Linked DNA regions of Actomonas aquatica. The protein of the gene in region 1 interacts with the protein of each later gene in a pairwise test. Links are inferred from orthologs where the notes say so. Each region holds a gene or a part of one and is shown in the gene's direction. Other genes may lie near its edges.

Region 1 (9,667 bases):
TGCCCGCAAGGTTGCAGTCGCGACCTTGGGCGAGGTGGATGAAGGTCTTTTGCGAGAGCGACTGCGCGCCGTGATGGAGGCGTTGGAAGCCAAATGGGAGGCCGAGGATGCGCGGGCCAGCGAGGCGGGGGCGGTGGTGCCGACGGCCTTCCAAGTGGAGGAGACCGCGGAGGGCACGCAGATGAGTGGGCCGACCTGCTCGACTGCGCCGCGCTTCTGGCGGTGGCGAGAGTTTGCCTGGCCGGAGCCCGCCGAGGATGGCGAAGTCGACGATGATGGTCACGACCACGAGGAGGACTGGCGCTTGCTGGCGGGGTTGGCCGGAGCCTGCGGCGTGTTTGGTATCGCGGCCTGGGTGGCCGAGCATGTCGTCGAAGCTTCGCCGATGGTGGTGTGGGTGTTGGCTGGTATTGCGCTGATCACCGGCGGTTGGGATGCGGCCATCGATTCGTGGGAGAACATCCGGCACAAGAAATTGGATATCCACTTTCTGATGCTCGCCGTGGCGGTGGGCGCGGTGGCGATCGGGGCTTGGGAGGAAGCGGCGCTGTTGCTCTTTCTCTTCTCGGCGTCGGGCGCGATGGAGGCGTTTGCGATGGATCGCACCCATCGGGAGGTGGATGCCCTGCTGAAGAGTGCGCCGAAGCAGGCATTGCGCGTCGAGGCCGACGGCCGTGAGGTCGAGGTGCCGGTCGAGGCATTGGCCATCGGTGATCACGTGCGGGTGAAGCCGGGCGGCGCGTATCCGGCGGACGGTCGGGTGTTGTCGGGCAAGAGTGCCAGTGATGAGTCGACGCTGACCGGCGAATCGGTGCCGGTCGACAAAGGCGAGGGCGACGACGTGTTCAGCGGCACGCTCAACCTGTGGGGATCGGTCGTGTTTGCAGTGGAGCGACTGCCGGCGGAGAGCACGCTGCAGAAGATCATCCGCCTCATCCAAAAGGCGCAGAAGCTACGGGCGCCGAGCGAACGGTTTACCGACAAGTTTGGCGGCACCTACACGCTGCTGGTCTTGGGGATCTGCTCCGTGATGTTTTTGGTGTGGTGGCTCGGCTTTGGGCTGAGCCCCTTTGTGAACATGGGAGAACAGACCTCGGCGTTTTATCGAGCAATGACGCTGCTCGTGGTGATGAGCCCGTGTGCGCTGGTCCTTTCGATTCCGTCGGCGGTGCTGGCGGCGATCGCGTGGGGCGCGCGACACGGCGTGTTGTTCCGCGGGGGCGGCGCGATCGAAAAGCTGGCCGAAGTCAGCACGGTGGCGCTGGACAAAACCGGCACGCTGACCACTGGCGAATTGACCGTTGTCGGCTATGAGAGTCTGCCTGCCGGACGGGAGACCGAGGTGATGGAACTGGCGCTGGCGCTCGAGGCCAACTCGGAACATCCCATCGCGCGGGCCATCGTGAAGGATGCCCGCCAGCGCGGGGTGCAGGAACGCAAGGTGGACGAGTTCAACTCTCTGACCGGGCAGGGCGTGCGCGGTCGACTGGGCGAGAGCAAGGTGCTGCTCGGCCGTCGTGAATTATTGGATACGGGTCCGCTGGCACAATGGGCGCAGGACCTGCCGCCGGCCCCACCGGAGTTTGCGGAAGTGTGGGTGGTGAGCGACGACTTGGTCGGTCGCGTGCTGCTCAAAGACGAGATTCGCGAGGCGTCGGGAGAGGTGCTGGCGCGGCTGCATGCGATGGGGCTGAAGTCGGTGATGTTGACCGGCGATCGACGCCAGACGGCCGAGAAGGTGGCCGAGACGCTCGGCATCGGCGAAATCCGCGCCGGGCTTTCGCCGGAGGGCAAAGTGGCGGCGATCGGTGAACTCAAGGCCGGCGGCCGGCGGGTGGCCATGGTCGGCGACGGCGTGAACGATGCCCCGAGCTTGGCGGCGGCCGATGTGAGTGTCGCCATGGGCGCGCGCGGCAGCGACGCCGCGCTGGAGCAGGCCGAGGTGATCCTGATGGAGGACCGCATCGAGAATGTGTTGTCGGCGATGCGTTTGAGCCGGCGAGCCAAAGCTGTGATCCGGCAAAATCTCGCCATCTCGCTCGGCGTGGTGGTGCTGATGGCGCTCGCCTCGATCGCAGGCATCGTGCCGCTCGGTGTTGGTGTGGCCGCGCATGAAGGCAGCACGGTGGTGGTGTGCCTCAACTCGCTGCGCCTGTTGTTGGGGCGAAATTCGGGGTAGCTGCCCGGATATCGGAGCTTGAGTTAACCGGTCTGGCGCGGAACAAAAGAGGTGAGCTGGCCACTCCTTCTACTCCGATAGTCTCTAACCGAGGACCTCTACCCATGAAATCGATCGTTGTGAGCCTGGCCGTTTTGAGCGCCGTGCTGAGCACCGGCTGCACCTTGCCCTCCAGTCAACCCATGGTCGATCGCGCCCAGGTAGGCGTCGTGCAAACGCTCGATCTCGGCAAAGTCGTGCGGGTGCGCAACGTGGTGATCGATGGCGAGCGCACGATTCTGGGTCTTTCGGGCGGCGGTTCTCTGGGGGCTGCTGCGACCTATCCGGGAGCTGGAGCAGGTGCAGGCGATTATGTGGTGCAAGCTGCCGCCGGTATTGTGGGCGCGGTCGCGGGTTCGGCGGTGGAGGAGGCTGCCACGCGCAAGCCGGCCCAGGAGCTGACCATCCTGTTGGATTCCGGGTCGACGGTCATTCTGGTGCAAGAAACCGAGGACGGAGTCTTTAAAGAGGGCGACCGGGTGCAGGTGAACAGCGGCGGCTGGGGCCAAGCCACGGTGCGCATCGCGATCAATTGAGCCGAAGCCCACGGACGTTGCGCCCCATGCATCGGACCATGTTCAAAACCGATCCGCGGCGAGCCCGTGGTTTGGCGCTCGGATTAGCGGCGACGGTCGTCGCGCTTGCGGGGGCAGGCTGCGAGAGCACCACCGGCAACAGCAGCAGCGGCAAGGCGAGCGCTTCGAATCAGGCGGCGTCGCCCATGGTCGCTCGCACGGTGACTGACGAAGAAGCGGCGCATCGAGCGCGTTTGGCCGAGGAGCACTGGGACGGGCGGGGCACGAAGAAGGTGGATTTTGGGCGGGTAGTGGAGTCCCGCCCAGTGACCATCGATGGCACCAACACGGGCTACGGCACCATGGGTGGCGCGCTCACGGGGGCGATCGCGGCGCGACCCAAAACGGCGGCACCAAAGGATCTGGTGGTCGCCGTCGCCGGCACCGTGACCGGCGCGGTCGCGGGTCGGAAATACGAGGAAATGATGACCATGCGGGAAGGGCAGGAGGTCATGGTGCGACTGGAGGACGGATCCATTGTGGTCGTCACCCAGGGTGCAGAGGACGGTTTTTTCGAAACCGGCGACGTTGTAAAAATCGTCCATGGCGAACGCGGGGCTTATGTCTCGCTGACCAACCCGGACGAACGTGCGACGATTAAAACGGCCGAAGCCAAACGCCGCGCTACGGGCGCTTGGTATGAGGGACCGACCGGCGCGGATCAGCGCGGCAATCCTTAGCTTCCGATTGGCGCACTCGGGGCGGCGGTGCGCTCGCCGGATCAGTTGACGATGTTCACCCAGTCGCCGGGACGCACCCGTTCATAGAGGTCGATCATCTCGAGGTTGCTCAGGAGCACACAACCACCGCTGGCGGGACGGCCCAGGCGGTCTTCGTGATTGGTCCCGTGAATGTAAATGTAGCGGTCGTAGGAATCGACTTTGCCCCCGGAGTTGTAACCCGGCTCGAGGCCGCGCAGCCAGAGGATGCGGGTCGTCACGAGGTTGCCTTCGTTTTCCGCGGCGCTGAGTTCGTTGAAATGGTGCCCGGTGGGGATGCGGCTCTTGAAGACCATGCCCGGCGGCTGTCCGGCGCCGATTCGCTCGGCGATGAGGTGAAGACCGCGTGGGGTGCCGAGGGAGTCCTTCTGGTTGGAGGGAGGCCGCGAGCTGGTCGACACGGTGTAGCGTTTGATGCAGTCGGCCCCTTGGTATAGGTGCATGGACTGGTTGTTAATGCTCACGTGAAGCAAACGTTCTGCGGGCTTGATGCCGAGCGCGTCGGCACTTTGTGTGGCTAGTTCCCAAGGAGACTCCATCTTGAATAATCAGAGCTATGTTGTCGGAATCGTCGGTGCCTCTGGTGCCGTCGGTCAAGAGCTGGTGCGGCTAATGCACGAGCGTAACTTTCCCCTGTCGCGGCTGCGCCTGTTCGCTTCCGCGCGCTCCGCCGGCAAAAAGCTGACGGTCGGGGACGAAACGATCGAGATCGAGGAAGCCAAACCGGGCGTCTTCGCCGATGTCGATGTGGCCTTCTTCGCCGCCGGGGGCAGCGTGACCCGCGCCCTCGCGGAAAATGCCGTGGCGGCCGGCTGCCTCGTGATCGATAAGAGCTCCGCGCTGCGCATGCGCGACGACATCCCGCTGGTGGTGCCGGAAATTAACCCGGAGAAACTCACCGGCCACAAGGGCATCATTGCCAACCCCAACTGCTCGACGGCCGTCATGCTCATGGGCCTCTGGCCGCTGCACCAACTCTTCGGCGTGAAGCGCATCATCGTCTCCACGTTCCAATCGGTCTCCGGTTCCGGCGCCGAGGCCGTGCGCGAACTTGAGTCGCAAGTGCTCGCCTCCGTCCATGGCGACCCGATCAAGCGCAAGGTCTACGCGCCGTATCAAATCGCTTACAACTGTATCCCGCAGGTCGATACCTTCGGCGAGGACGGCTACACCGGCGAAGAGACCAAGATGGCGCAGGAGTCGCGCAAGATTATGGGGCTGCCGGACCTCAAGGTGTCCGCCACCTGCGTGCGCGTGCCGGTCGTGCGGGCACACTCGGTGTCCGTGTGTGCTGAGTTTGAGCGCCCCGTCGACCTTGCCCAGGCGCGTGAAGCCATCGCGGCGTTCCCGGGAGCGGAGCTGGTTGACGAACCGGCCGAGCGCAAATACCCGACGCCGCTCGACTTCGCCGAGAAGGTGAAGTGCGGAGTGGGGCGCCTGCGCATCGACACCGCCATGGACAACGCCCTGTCGTTTTGGGTCACCGGCGACAACCTCTGGAAGGGCGCCGCGCTCAACGCGGTGCAGAACGCCGAGCTCATGATCGAGCGCGGTTGGCTCAAACCCAAGGCTGCCAATTGATATACCTGCGATCGGTGGCCCGGGCTTTACCTGTGTAAATAACCCTTGTCAGTCAGTCCATCGACCCGCTTAGCTCATCCTTCGGTCCGGACGCCTAGCTCAGCTGGTTAGAGCATCTCGTTTACACCGAGAGGGTCGGGGGTTCGAGTCCCTCGGCGTCCACCAGCCGGTTTCGCCTATGGCGGACAGGCTGTTCTCGACCGTTTCTACTCCACAGTCCTCCACTTCAAACCTCCAATCATGCGACACACGATCTCTGTCCTCGTTGAGAACAAGTTCGGTGTTTTGGCTCGTGTTGCCGGGATGTTCTCCGGCCGCGGCTTCAACATCGACTCCCTTAACGTCGCGCCTACCCACGACGCGGCCCTGTCTCGCATCACGGTAGTATTGAAGGGAGACGACTCCTCGCTCGATCTCGCGATCAAGCAGCTGCGCAAGCTCATCAACGTGGTCGAGGTCACCGACTTCACCAAGGACCAAGCCGTCCTGCGCGAGCTGTTGCTCGTGAAGGTGGAGGCCGACGCCAAGGTCCGCTCCGAGATCATGCAGATCTGCGACATCTTCCGCGCCAAGATCGTGAACGTGGCGACCCACGAGGTCATCATCGAGCTCACCGGCGACGAAGGCAAAGTGGCCGCGTTCCTCGGCCTGATCGAACCCTTCAAGGTCACCGAACTGGCCCGCACCGGTCAGCTCGCGCTCACCCGCTGATTTTCCAGAACCCCACACCCATTCCCAAAAAACCAAACCATGCCCGCCAAAGTATACACTGACAAAGACGCCGATCTTGGCCTCTTCAAAGACAAGACGATCGCCGTGCTCGGCTATGGCTCCCAAGGCCACGCGCACGCCCTCAATCTGAAGGACTCCGGCGTAAACGTCATCATCGGCCTCTACAAAGGCTCCAAGTCCGCCGCCGTGGCGAAGAAGCAGGGCTTCAAGGTCGTGGAAACCGCCGAGGCGGTGCGCCAGGCCGACGTCATCATGGTCGGTCTGCCGGACATGAAGCAGGCCGACATCTACGAGGCCGACATCGCCCCGAATCTCACCAAGGGCAAGACGCTGCTCTTCTCGCACGGTCTCGCCGTGCACTTCGACCTCATCAAGCTCCCCGAGGACGTCGACTGCATCATGGTCGCCCCGAAGGGTCCGGGCCACATGGTTCGCCGCCTCTATCAAGAGGGCAAGGGCATGCCGGCGCTGATCGCCGTCGCCCAGAACAAGTCCCGCAAGGCCAAGAAGACCGCCCTCGCTTGGGCCAAGGGCATCGGTTCCACCCGCGCGGGTGTGCTCGAGACCACCTTCAAGGAAGAGACCGAGACGGACCTCTTCGGCGAGCAGGCCGTGCTCTGCGGCGGCGCTTCCGCGCTGGTGCAGGCGGGCTTCGAGACCCTCGTTGAGGCCGGTTACCAGCCCGAGATGGCTTACTTCGAGTGCTTGCACGAGCTGAAGCTCATCTGCGACCTCATGTATGAGTCCGGTATCGCCGGCATGCGTTTCTCGATCTCCGAGACCGCCAAGTTCGGTGACATCACCCGCGGCCCGCGCGTGATCAACGCCAAGACCAAGGTCGAGATGAAGAAGATCCTGAAGGAGATTCAGACCGGCAAGTTCACCAAAGAGTGGGTCAAGGAATACAAGGGCGGCCTCAAGAACTACAACAAGCTGCTCAAAGCCGGTGAAAAGCACCCGATCGAGAAGACCGGTGCCCGCCTGCGCGGCATGATGCCCTGGATGGCCAAGAAGAACATCAAGGGTGTCGCGGCCAGCTACTAAGCGCCTAGCTCCCCGTTCGTAAACACTTCCGGCCACGCCGGGTAGCAGGTTGCTCTTGCTGCTCGGCGTGGCCTTGTTGTTTCTGGATATTTCGCCGCTCGGTTCCCGGCTTTCTCTTTCAGTTTCCCGACCACCACATGCCGACTCTCACCATTGCCACCCGCAAGAGCCCACTCGCGCTCGCGCAAACCAACATGGTCGCCGCCGCGCTGCACGAATTGCTCGGTTTCGACATCCAGCTGATGCCGATCGTCACCACCGGCGACAAACAGACGGCTTGGTCACTGGAAAAGCGGGGCGGGAAGGGGCTTTTCACCAAGGAGCTGGAGCAGGCGCTGCTGGAAGGCCGCGCCGACCTCGCGGTGCACAGCGCCAAGGATCTCCCCGGCGACCAACCGGAGGGCCTCGAGATCGCCGGCTACCTGCCGCGGGCCGATCCGCGCGACGTGCTCATCGTGCGCGACGGAATCGAGGCCCCGGCGACCATTGCCACCAGCAGCCCGCGCCGTCGCCTGCAATTGGGCATGCTGTATCCGGATGCTGAATTCACCGAGATCCGTGGCAACGTCGACACCCGCCTGCGCAAGATCGCCCATGATCACGTGGCCGACGCCACCGTCCTCGCCGCGGCCGGACTTGGGCGGCTCGGCATCGGCGGTTGGGAAGGGCTTGAGTTTCGGGTGCTCGGTTTCGAATCGATGGTGCCGGCCGTCGCGCAGGCGGCGATCGCCGTGCAATGCCGCGCCGGGGAGGGGGCGGCGTGGGCGAAGTGCTTCCATCCGACGACGTCCCGTCGGGTCGAATTGGAGCGCGCGTTCCAGACGCAACTCGGGGGAGGGTGCCATACCGCGTTGGGGGTGCATGTCACCTCAGACACATTATGGTTCTTTCATGATGGGGTCGGATTGCGTAGTTTACCCCTCTCTGACGCAGAAATTGATACCCCCCATGACACCTCTGCTAAGTTTTTGGCGCATTTTGGTTTATCGAACTAAGTAGTTTCCCTGCTTGAGCGACTAGACCCGAATGGCCTTAAAAAGGCGCATGCATAGGGATAATCACCTAGACTTTTACCCGCTTGATGCCTTTTCTTGGCGAAAGACTGATCCTATCATGAAGAAACTAACCTCCTTGCTCCTCACCGGCTTACTGGCCGCCTTGGTGTTTTCGAGCAGCGGTAGTGACGCTCACGCGCAGCGTTTCCCCACTGTCGGTTACAACCCGAACGATCAAACGGTGGAGGGTGATGCGCCTCTGTTCTGGTTCCACACCGTCACGGTGACGGCTCCCAATCGCCTGACCTCCGAGGTTCAACCGAATCTGGTGTGGCGTGTGATTTCGGCCCCCGAGGGCGTCGATGACGCGACGGCGCTCAGCTACGTTTCGACGATCAATTTGCCCTCCGAGTCCGCTCTGCCGGCCAGCTGGATTGCCACCGGTCAGAACCGGGATGAGGCTCAGGTCGAGCAATGGATCAACAACGAGATCGCGCTCCGCGGTCCGGCTCCCGAGCCTTTCTCTTTCACCGCCCCGCTGCAGCGCTTGGCGGTCGGCATCTACTTCCGCGGCCCGGAAGATGCCGTCGCGGGCGACTACGCCTACGGTCTGCGTTTTGAAGGCTTCCCGGGCGAGGCCTCCGAGCCGGGCGGCACCGGCACCGTGCTTAATGACGCCACTTACATCAATGTGTTCGTCATCAACCCGATTTCCGGCGAGCCCCCGACGGTGGCCATAGCCTCCCCGGGTGACGGCGCCGAATACGTTTACACCGTGGGCGGTCCTCCGGTCATCGTGCCGATCGAAGCCACCGGTGCGGCCATCGAAGGCTACGAGGTCACCGACCTGACCGTTTCGGTCAGCGACCGCGGCGTGCTCAACCCGAGCGAAATCACTTACACCGATCTCAACACGATCCTCGCGCGAGGCGTGGCCGATCTGGGCTACACCGAAGCCGGTCTCTACACCGTGACCGCGACCGCGACCAACAGCATCGGCGAAGCCGTGGCCACGACCGACTTCAGCATCATTCGCGTGGTGCCGCCGCCTACCATCTCGATCATCGAGCCGCTCAAGCCCTCGGTGCACGTCTACAGCTACACGTTGGGCGTCGATGCCGGTGCTTCCATTCCTTACCTCGTCAACGCGACCACTCTCGAAGACGGCGGTCCGGTAGAGGGTATTCAATCCCTCGAGCTCACCCGCGACGGCACCCCGATTTCACTGTCGGGATGGACGGTGGGTGACCTCAATGCCTTTGGCTCCGCCTCGGAAGTGATTGCTGAAGAGGGCATCTACACCCTGACCGCGACCACCACCACGGCGCACGGCACGGCCACCACCTCCTCGACCTTCCAAGTGGTTGCCCTGCTGCCGGAACCGGAAGTGACCATCACGACCCCCGGCGACGGTGACAGCTTCACCCGCTTCCAAGGCGGACCGGAGACGGAGATCCCCTTCACCTTCGAAGGTGGCGTTTCTTGGGGCGGCATCGAGACGGTCGAAGTCACCGTGCTCGACAGCGAAGGTCAGCCGGCCAACGCCAGCTCCACCTTCACGGGGCTCATGACGGGTTCCATTTCCGGCGAGGGCGTGATTCGCACCACGGTCGCGGATACCTTCACCATCAAAGTGACCGTCACCAGCGAAGGCGGCTCTGCCACCGATAGCATCGCGATTTCCGTGAATGAACTGATGGCCGATCCCCCCGCTATCACGATCAACACGCCGGTCGACGGCTCTGAATTCAGCTTCGATTTCGGCGGCCCCGGCGCCACGGTCCCGGTGGACATCTTCACCGA
Region 2 (9,696 bases), 4.4 Mb from region 1 along the record:
CTCGAAACCTTCGCCGAAGGCATTGGGAACGACGCCCTCCTCCATCGTCCCTACGACCTCGATCCTAAGAGCTTCCTCGCCTGGGTCGAGCTGGCCCAACCCGATGCGATCATCAGCACCGAACCGCGCATCCTCGAATGGCTGGCCGAAGCCAAAATCAACGTCCCCACCGACATCGCCTACTGCTCGCTCGACCTCGCCAAAGACGACGGCGCCGTCGCCGGCATTTACCAGGACGCCCATGGCATCGGTGCCGCCGCCGTCGACCTCGTCGCCGGTCAGCTTCTGCGCCACGAACGCGGCCTGCCCCAAAAGCCCAAAACCACTGTCATCGACGGCCGTTGGATCGACGGCGCCACCGCCCCCGTGGTGCCCGAAGGCCTCGACCACGCCCTCCTGCGTAAAACCGCCCACCTCCTCGTCAACACCGGCCCCTTCGGCACCACCCACCCCGTCGCCTACGACTGAACTATCAGGAGTGTAGCAGCGGCCGTCTCGGCCGCTCCACCCTGCCTCTCAGTCTTCCCCCAGCACCCACTCGGCTCCACCTTCCGCCCAAACCCGCTTCTCCGTCGCCGACCGCCACCCCGACCACACCCGGTCACACTGATCGGCCAACGGCACCACGCAGGGCATCGAAATCGGCGCGCGCTCCCGCGCACAGCTCCACGCCTCCCCATCGGCCCACGCCCGCGTCATCGCGGGTAGATCGAGCAACGACACCGGCCCATCGTTCACGCCACGTGCCCCCGGCGCCCCGCGCACCACCAGGGGCACCCGCGCACTCTCTTCGTGCGGCCAACCTTTGCGAAACAACCCGTGCGCCCCGTGCATGTCGCCATGCACCGAAGTGACGACCACGATCGCGTCCTCCGGCAACGTCGCGACCAACCGCCCGATCGCCCGATCCGTCGCCTCGATGTGCGCGTAATACCCCGCCAACTCCCGTCGCGCCCGCTCCGCCGCCGCTGTCGGCACGTTGTCCGCCAACACCACCTCCTCCGGCGCCATCGGTTTCACGCCCGCCGCCGGCGCGGCATACGGCGGATGCGGCGCTTCCAAACTCACCGCCGCAAACCACGGCGCCTCGGCCGCTTCGCGATCCGCCAACCATGCCGCCGCCCGTTCGCCCAGCACGTCGCTTTGATACCCCGACACCTGCACCGGCTCCGGCAAACGCGTGCCGTGCAACCACGGATCATTGAGCAAAAACCCACTCTCAAATCCTTCCCAAAAACCAAAGCCGCCGCGCGCTGTATCCGGCACGATCATACGCGCATGCGCGTCGCCCACCAGCGGCGCATTGCGATCACGCTCCGCCAAGTGCCACTTGCCAAACCACGCCGTAACATAACCGCGCTCATTCATGTCGTGCGCGATCGTGCGCGCTCCACTCGGCAACGGATCCCAATAATCCGCCAAGCCATTCTCCGGCGACGTTACGCCTGTAAGCATCGCCGCCCGCGCAAAGGGCCCAAACGGATGCGGCGTGGTCGCCTGCTGATAGTCGCAACCGTCGGCCGCCAAGGCCAACACGTCGAGGTGCGGCGTGCGCGCATTCACATCGCCCATCGCCGCGCGCGCCTGCGCCCGCCATTGCGTGGTCACGATCCATAGGATGTTAGGCCTCATCACGACAACCTCCTATGTAGGGCCGGCGCTCGCGCCGCGCCGCCCCTGCCTCTCCGTCCCCCCGTGCACATGCGGCACGCCGCAAGCGGCGGCCCTACAACTCCACCGTTCTCACCAGCAGCATCTGCGCTCATCTCGCCCATCACCGATCAACGATCGCGGCTCTCCGCCAGCGCCTCCATGCGCTCCAGCAATCCTTCCAGATTTTGCCCGCTGGTATCACCGGTGCGGATCGTGCCCGCCGCCGAAATCTCATCGACCATCGCGCACAAATCCGACGTCACCATCACGCCTAACAACTCACCGGTTTTGGACAGCACGAGGTCGCCTCGACTCGGCGAATAGTCGCCCGCCAGCCGCCGAATCAACCGGTTGTCCATGCGCACATAACCCGGCAGGTCCGACTCCAATTTAAACGGCACTTCGCCATAACCTTCGCCGCCCTTGCTAATGAGCACCGCCTCCGGAAACCGGAAGGGAACGATCGTCATATCGTAAATCTTCACCCCCAGTGCCGTCGCCTGTGACGCCTCCACCGGAATCGCCACGATGCGCGGATCTCGATTGATGAAATGCAACGCCGGGGCCGCCGCCCGCACCCCGTCCTTGGCCAGGGTCACAAACACCCGCGCCCACTGCGAAGCCGGCTCCTCAAAATTGAACGGCGTGTCCTCCACATGCATGATCGCGTAGATCGCTTCCCCGTCGCGCACCAGGATCGTGCGCGCCACCGCGTTGCGGGTCAGCTCGTTGCCAAACACATTGATCCGCGCCGCGTTGAACTGCGCCGGCACGCGGTTGAGCAGGAAATCGCTGAACAGGATGTTGGCGTTGATCGGCCGGTTCTCGCGGATCTCCTGCGTGATCGCCTCGGACCGCTCCGCCAGCGCGCCCACGCCCTGCGCGAGCTGGGTGGTCGTCTCCTGCACCTTGATGCGCTCCTCGCGCTCCTTCTCCGCCTGCTCGCGAAAGGTCTGCGCCGTCTCGCGCAACAGCGTTTTCTCCTGCTCCGCCACGGCCACCGCGACGTTGAGCTGTTGCACCTGCGCTTCCGCCGCCGCCTTCTCTTCCGCCAACTGCGCGGCCTGCGCGGCCGTCTGCGCGGCTTCGTTTTCCTTGGCCTCCAAGTCACGTTGCAACTGCTCCACTCTCGCTCGTGACGCCGCCGCTTCGCCCGCTGCACTCTCGGCGCGTTGGCGCAACTCTGCCGCGGTGCGCTGCGTCTCGGCCAAATCCGCCGACAGCGTCGCCCGCTCCGCCTGCAGGGCGTTGCGCGCCGCTTCGAGTTCCTGCAGCGCCCGTTCCCGCTCCGCCAGTTCGACCGCGCGGGCTTCAAGTTGGGCCGCCATGTCGGCTTCCATCGCCGCCTGCTCCGCCTGCTGATCCTCGAAGGACAACTGCATGAGCTCGACCACGTCATCGGCCGCCGTGACGGCGCCTTCGTCGGCCTCGACCGGACCAGCCGTTTGCTCCACCGGACGCTCCGGCTCCGCCGTCTCCCAGCGCGTGAGCGCCAGCAGCGTGAGCAACAGGAAGTCGCAGAGGATGAGTAAGAGGGTGCGATTCATCGCGCGGAAAATCAGCTCAATCTTCGACGGTCACCGCCCCGGCCGCGCCCAGCGCGCCGGTCTTCGCGGCCTCGAGCACCAGCTTGCAACGATAGGGTCGCACGTGGCGGATTTTCACCAGCGCCACGCAGCAGATGCCAAATAGGTTGGAGGAATACGCCGCCAACAGGTTGGGCTCGATCAAACCCAAGACCTGAAAAACGAGCGCCGTCGCCGTGCCGCCGATACCGACGTAAAGGCCGCCGTCGAAGAGGTTCTCTTCGTTCTTCATCAGCTCGAGCTTCACCGTCGCCGGCACCTCCAGGCGGCTGATCTCGCCGATCTTGAGCAGGCAGATGAGATACATCGCCACTTGCAGGGTGGCGAACAGGCCGATCGTAAGCAGGGTCGAGGTGTCCATGGTGGTAGAAGGTTTCGTAAGTTCCGCCGAGGTGGTGTCCGTGATGTCAGCCAACACCGGCAGCGCGAAGGTGAATTGAAATTCCGAGGGCGGCGCCGCCCGCAGCAAAAAGGGTTCGGTCGCGGCGATCACCACGCCAGCCGTCAGCACCGCCAACACGCCGCTGGAAAGATGCGGTGAACCGCCGCTCGCCAGTCGCGCCGCCACCGCGCGATCAAGACCGCGAAACAGCAGGAATGCGCCCACCAACATGCCGAGGTATTTCAGCGCGAGCAGCCAGTGCGGATGCAGCAGCCCAAACGCCGCCACCGCACTCAAGGTCGGACCCGCCTCCCGCGAGACCGGCACCTGCCGCGCCACCAGTTGCCGCACCGCCCCTTGCCCCGCCGCCAGCGCCAGGCGCAAATCGGCTAGGCCCTGCCGTCCATAGCGTATCAAGTAAGTGGCGACAGGATCGGCCGCATCCGCCGCCATCGCCGCCGCATACACGCTGGCGAGGTCCTCCGTCGCCACCCGACTCAGGTGGGCAAACTCCGCCACCGTCTGCACGCTGTCGACCATCCGCAGCAGCTCCGTGAGCTGGATCCAGTTGAGGCGCTTACCCAGCGAGAGCAGGTCGAGAAAGAAGGGTTCGATTTCGGTGAGGTCATCCGCCACCGCCGCCCGCTCCGCGAGATCGCGCACTTCGCGCTGCAAGGAATCCGACAGGTGCTCGCCCTGATACAACAGCGCCGCCAGCAGGATGGTCGCATCCAGCGCCTGTCCACCCGGTCGCATCGCCGGCACAAACTGCTGCGCGCGATCGATCAGCCGCAGCTCCAGCATCGCCCGCACGCCCGCCGAGCGTGAGTTGCGCAAAAACCCCGCCAAATCCGCCCGCGCCTCGCGCCGCACAAAAAACGCCAGCACCGGCGTCGAGTCCGGCCGCCCGAGCGTGTCGGTGCGATCCACCAACGGCTCCAAAAACGGATCCCACCCGCCCCACGGCACCAACTCCGGCTGCCGTTCTGCCTCGCGAGCCAGCGCGGCTTCAAGGGCGGCCACCGCTGTCGGATCCGCCTCGACCACCCGCGCCGCATCGCGCACCAGCGTGGCTGGTCCGAGTTTTTCCCGGGCGAGCAGCTCCTGCCCGACCTCCACCACCGTCGGGGTGCCCCGACCAGCCTCGCGCACCAGCGCACTCGGCAGCGCGAGCAGGTTGACCGGCAGCATCCACGCGCCCGCCGCCAGCAGGAGGCCACCCAGCACCATGGCGAGGGCCACCCAGCGAGGGTTGGACGCGGACGACGTTGAGCTCATGCGAAACGGACTATCGAGTTGCGGCGCACCGGACGCAAACTCACCTTTGCCTGCTTCAAGACCCATGGTTCTCCCGATAGTTCACTACAACGATCCCGTTCTGCGCACCAAAGGCGCGCCGGTCACCACCTTCGATGCCGAGCTCGCCACGCTCGCCCGCGACATGGTTGAAACCATGCACGGCGCCAATGGCATCGGCCTCGCCGCCCAACAAATTGGTAAGGCCATCCAGTTTTGCGTGGTCGACCTCGCTCGCGCCGACCGCGACTTCGACTGGGAGCTCGACGGCGCCAAACCGCCCCTCGAACTCATCATGCCGATGAGCCTCGCCAACCCCAAGATCGAGATCCTGGAGGGCGACGACACTATCTACGAGGAGGGCTGCCTGTCCTTCCCCGGCATCAACGGCGACGTCGTGCGTCCCGATGAGATCCGCGTCACCTATCAGGATGCCGGCGGCGTGCCCCACACCCTCATCTGCAACGGCCTCTTCTCGCGTTGCATCCAGCACGAAGCCGATCACCTCAACGGCACCCTCTTCATCGATCGCATGACCAAAAAGGTCCGCCAGTCGATCGACCGCGAAATCAAAGACCTCGCCAAACAAACCCGCGAGTCCGCCGAACAGGCTTAGTTGTTCAACCACGAATGGACACGAAAGGCTTCACTACCGTTTCGCTTCAATGGCACCCTTTGCCAACGAAGCGGTAGCGGAGTTCTTCGTGTCCATTCGTGGTTAAAAACCCTTCCCCGATATGAGTTCCAGCGACGGCATGACCTACGCCCCAAAGGGCAAACCCTCTCCCGTGGTGCAACCCGGCGAATTCACCTTCGCCACCGTGCATCTCGATCACGGCCACATCTACGGCCAGACCAACGGCCTCATCGAGGCCGGGGCCGAACTCAAATGGGTTTACGATCCCGATCCCGCCAAGGTCGAAGCCTACTGTAAACAATACCCGCAGGCCCGCGTCGCCCGTTCGCTCGACGAGGTGCTGGAGGATGAGTCCGTGCAACTCGTCTCCGCCGCCGCCATCCCCAATCTGCGCGGCGACCTCGGCTGTCAGGTCATGCGCGCCGGCAAGGACTACTTCACCGACAAAACGCCCTTCACCGCCTTCGACCAATTTGAACGCGCCAAGCAGGTCGTGGCTGAAACCGGACGCAAATACGCCGTCTATTTCAGCGAACGCCTCCACGTGGAGAGCGCCATGTATGCGACCGACCTGATCAAAGACGGCGCCATCGGCCGAGTCATCCAGGTGCTCGGCCTCGGCCCCCATCGCCTCAACGCGCCGTCCCGCCCCGACTGGTTCTTCAAGAAGGAGCAATACGGCGGCATCCTCTGCGATATCGGCAGCCACCAATTCGAGCAGTTCCTCACCTTCTCGGGCGCGACCGACGCCACCGTCAGCCACGCCGCCATCGCCAACTACAACCATCCCGATCACCCCGAGCTCGACGACTTCGGTGAGGCCAACCTCGTGGGCAACAACGGCGCTACCAACTACGTGCGCGTCGACTGGTTCACGCCCGACGGCCTGCGCACCTGGGGTGACGGCCGCATGATCATCCTCGGCACCGACGGCTACATCGAGTTGCGCAAATACGTCGACGTCGGCCGCGAGCCGCATGTCGCGGATCAGGTGTTTCTCGTCGACCAGAAGGGCGAGCATCACTTCGACGTCACCGGCAAGATCGGCTACCGCTTCTTCGGCGAACTCATCCTGGACTGCCTCCACCGCACCGAGAAAGCGATGACCCAGGATCACATCTTCACCGCCGCCCGCCTCTGCCTCGAAGCCCAGGCTCAAGCCAAGGTCATCACGAGCTGAGGGTGGCCGCGTCACCCACTCATCGTCGACGGCGGAATCGGATTCCGGCTCTCCTGTTCGGCGCCTTCGCCATCACGGTCGCATTGGCGACCATTCGCCACGTGCCAGCTGACCATGAAGCCGTGCACTATCGGCGCTTGGCTGGCGGCACCGACCTGGGCGCCACGTTGCGGCCGGGTTGGCATATCATTCCACCGTGGGACCGACTCTTCTCCTATGCGCTCACGCCGCCCATCCTGAACGGCCGACTCCGCGTCGTCGATGTCGAAGGGCGCACTCTCCTCCAAACCTACCAACTTACCTATCATCCGGAGCCTGCGAAACTCCCGCAGCTGCACCAACAGCTTGGCCCCAACTACGCTGCCATACTCGTGCGTCCGGAGCTGGAAAGGCTGCTGCGCACCACCAGCGACCAACCCAGCAGCGAGGAGCGCCTCGCCGCCGCTCTCGCCAATCGGCTCCACCCTCACGGTGTGATCGTCGACCGCCTGGTCCTCGGCCCCTGAGCGTAATATTCTTTTCCGCGTAAACGGTATCCGCCCTGCTTTGGTCTGCGGCACCATGCCGCTCCCTGACCACCTTGAACTCCTGCACGATGGCGAGGCCATCGACGCCGCCCTCACCAAGCTCGCCGCCGAAATGGACACCTGGGCCGAGGGCGCCGAGGCGCGCACCGGCAAGATGTTGCTCGCGATCTGTGTCCTGCGCGGTGGCGTATTTTTCTTCTCCGAGCTCCTGCTCAAAATGCAGCGCTCGGTCGAACCGGCCTTCTGCCGGGCGTATGCCTACAATAAAACCGAAAACGGCGCGCCGCTGGACAAGATGTTCGTCGATTGGCAGGGACTGGATCCGGTCGGTCGTGAAGTGATGCTGGTCGACAACATCTGTGACAGCGGCCGCACGCTGCTGCACGTCGACGGCTGGTTACGCATGCAAGGCGTGCGCCGGGTGCGTTCGGTGACGATGATGCACCGTCTCCGCGACGACGCGGTGGCGAAGCCCGAGATCACCGGCTACACCTACGCCGGCGACGAATGGCTGGTCGGCTACGGCATGCGCGACGCCGCCGCCAAAAGCATGAACACGCGCTGGATCGCCCGAGCCTAAGGGGTCAATCTTATATTCTTGAATCCCTGCCCTTAGCGCCCCTCACGCGCCGCGCGCTGCGCTTCTTTCCGATCTGCCTTCGACGCGTAGCGATGCTGCGGACAATACGGCAGCGGCGCTCGTTCCTCCGCCCGCAGCGATTGCTGCAACGCGACCAGTTCGTCGACCCATCGCGCCCGCTCCTCCAGTGACACCCGCTGCAGACGGTAGCGTAAGTTCTCCGCAACGCGATGCCCGGCTTCCATCCCTGCCACCGCTACGGAAAAATGGCCACCGTGATGGGGATGACTACCCGCGTCGGAGACTCTGAAGTCACTGAGCAACGTGGATTCGCTCGCAATCTCGTCGGGCGAAATCGTCAAAACCATGCGAGCCCACGCGTTGCGGTGCGCAGCGCGATAGGCGGGATCGTTCAGCATCGCCTCCGCTTTCGCCCGCGTCGCCGGATCAGCGGCTTTCGCCAACGCGGTGCCGACCTTTGGTGGCGGGTAATCCAAATCGAGCGGATCCGCCACCACGACTACGGCACTGCCGCAGACGGCACCGATCAATGCAAGGACACCACGCAACGAAAGCATGCGTCGACTAAGCACCCGAGCTTCCGTGAAGACAATTGCCAATCCCTTGCACCCTGCGAGGCGCTGGCACCCGACCGGCGCACTCATCGGTGCGCCGGAGACAAGGTTCAGAGCAGGTCCGCCGCGAGTTCGGCCAGCTTGGAGCGCTCGCCTTTCGATAGCTTCACGTGCGCCGAGATGGAGTGGCCCTTCATGCGATTGTGGCAGTAGACGAGACCGTTGCTGCGCGAATCGACGTAGGGATTGTCGATCTGCGCCGGATCGCCAATGAGCACAATTTTGGAGCCTTCCGAGATGCGGGTGATCACCGTCTTCACTTCGTGCGGCGTGAGCTGTTGGGCTTCGTCGAGGATGAAGAAACGACGGGCGATCGAGCGGCCGCGGATGAAGCACAGTGCCTCGATCTCGACGACGCCGCTGTTGATCAGCTTCTCGTAGGGCTTCATCGGCGCGGCGATGCCAGTGCCCGCTTCCATGGGGGCCTCGGGCAATTTGCGCACCTTTTTCTTCGCCACTTTCTTGGCTGCAAACTGCGGGTCCTTCGGCGGCTTCGATGGCATCAACACCTCGAGCGCATCGTAGTAGGGTTGCAGCCACGGCTTCATCTTCTCCTCCAACGAACCGGGGAGGAAACCAATGTCTTTGCCCAACGAAATCACCGGGCGCGAAATCGACACGCCGTCGTAGCGACCGTGATCGTCCAAAGTCTGCGTGATCGCGCAGGCGGTGGAGATGAGCGTTTTGCCCGTGCCCGCCTTTCCGAAGCAGGTGATCAACGAAATCGAGTCGTCCATCAGCGCGTCCATGAAGAACTGCTGCTCCAGATTGCGGGCCCGAATCGGGATGCCGCCGGGGGCTTTGACAAACTCAGGAATGCGCAGGCGCCGCACCTGGCCTTTGCCGATGTGGCGGGCCGGCATGGTCTTGTCCTCATCGGAGCGCAGCAGGACGTATTCGTTGATCTCCAACGGCGGCTGACTCTCCATCGTCTCGCCGACGTCGAGGTGCCCTTCGGAGCAAAAGCGTTGGAGTTCGTAAATGGTGACGGGCACCTCGCGGTAGCTCATCTCCTCGTCATCGATCTCCGGCACCTTGTCGTTGAGGTAGTCCTGCGACTCGAGACCGACCGCACGCGCCTTCAGCTGCACATTCACGTCCTTGGTGACGAGGATGGTGGGAGGCGTGTATTTTTCCTGCACAAAGAGGGCACACGCGATGATGCGGTTGTCCTTTTTGTGCGGGTCCTGCAGCACGGCCTTGAGGCGCTGCATCGCCGG

Evidence for each region.
Region 2: the proteins of K1X11_RS03010 (region 1) and def interact in binary tests that used the Escherichia coli proteins (3 or more experiments, as listed by UniProt). The link is inferred for Actomonas aquatica from one-to-one orthologs.

What each region holds. Positions count from the first base shown.
Region 1 is NZ_CP139781.1:780,083-789,749, reverse strand. Bases 3,177-6,071 are described here. They hold K1X11_RS03010 (aspartate-semialdehyde dehydrogenase), read left to right. Parts: upstream 3,177-4,049; coding sequence 4,050-5,093; downstream 5,094-6,071. Other genes in these bases: ilvC (ketol-acid reductoisomerase), read left to right, coding at 5,844-6,071; ilvN (acetolactate synthase small subunit), read left to right, coding at 5,334-5,804; K1X11_RS03015 (L,D-transpeptidase), read right to left, coding at 3,515-4,051; K1X11_RS03020 (outer membrane lipoprotein), read left to right, coding at 3,177-3,473. Outside these bases: K1X11_RS03030 (heavy metal translocating P-type ATPase), read left to right, coding at 1-2,179; K1X11_RS03025 (hypothetical protein), read left to right, coding at 2,284-2,754; more of K1X11_RS03020, read left to right, coding at 2,793-3,176; more of ilvC, read left to right, coding at 6,072-6,869; hemC (hydroxymethylbilane synthase), read left to right, coding at 7,007-7,864; K1X11_RS02985 (hypothetical protein), read left to right, coding at 7,983-9,667.
Region 2 is NZ_CP139781.1:5,198,099-5,207,794, reverse strand. What follows is about bases 3,825-6,748. They hold def (peptide deformylase), read left to right. Parts: upstream 3,825-4,963; coding sequence 4,964-5,533; downstream 5,534-6,748. Other genes in these bases: K1X11_RS19875 (Gfo/Idh/MocA family protein), read left to right, coding at 5,655-6,734; K1X11_RS19885 (hypothetical protein), read right to left, coding at 3,825-4,899. Also shown: K1X11_RS19900 (LacI family DNA-binding transcriptional regulator), read left to right, coding at 1-468; K1X11_RS19895 (sulfatase-like hydrolase/transferase), read right to left, coding at 517-1,632; K1X11_RS19890 (hypothetical protein), read right to left, coding at 1,782-3,200; more of K1X11_RS19885, read right to left, coding at 3,217-3,824; K1X11_RS19870 (SPFH domain-containing protein), read left to right, coding at 6,836-7,240; K1X11_RS19865 (phosphoribosyltransferase), read left to right, coding at 7,296-7,841; K1X11_RS19860 (hypothetical protein), read right to left, coding at 7,874-8,506; K1X11_RS19855 (PhoH family protein), read right to left, coding at 8,527-9,696. UniProt on the Escherichia coli protein: Removes the formyl group from the N-terminal Met of newly synthesized proteins. Requires at least a dipeptide for an efficient rate of reaction. N-terminal L-methionine is a prerequisite for activity but the enzyme has broad specificity at other positions.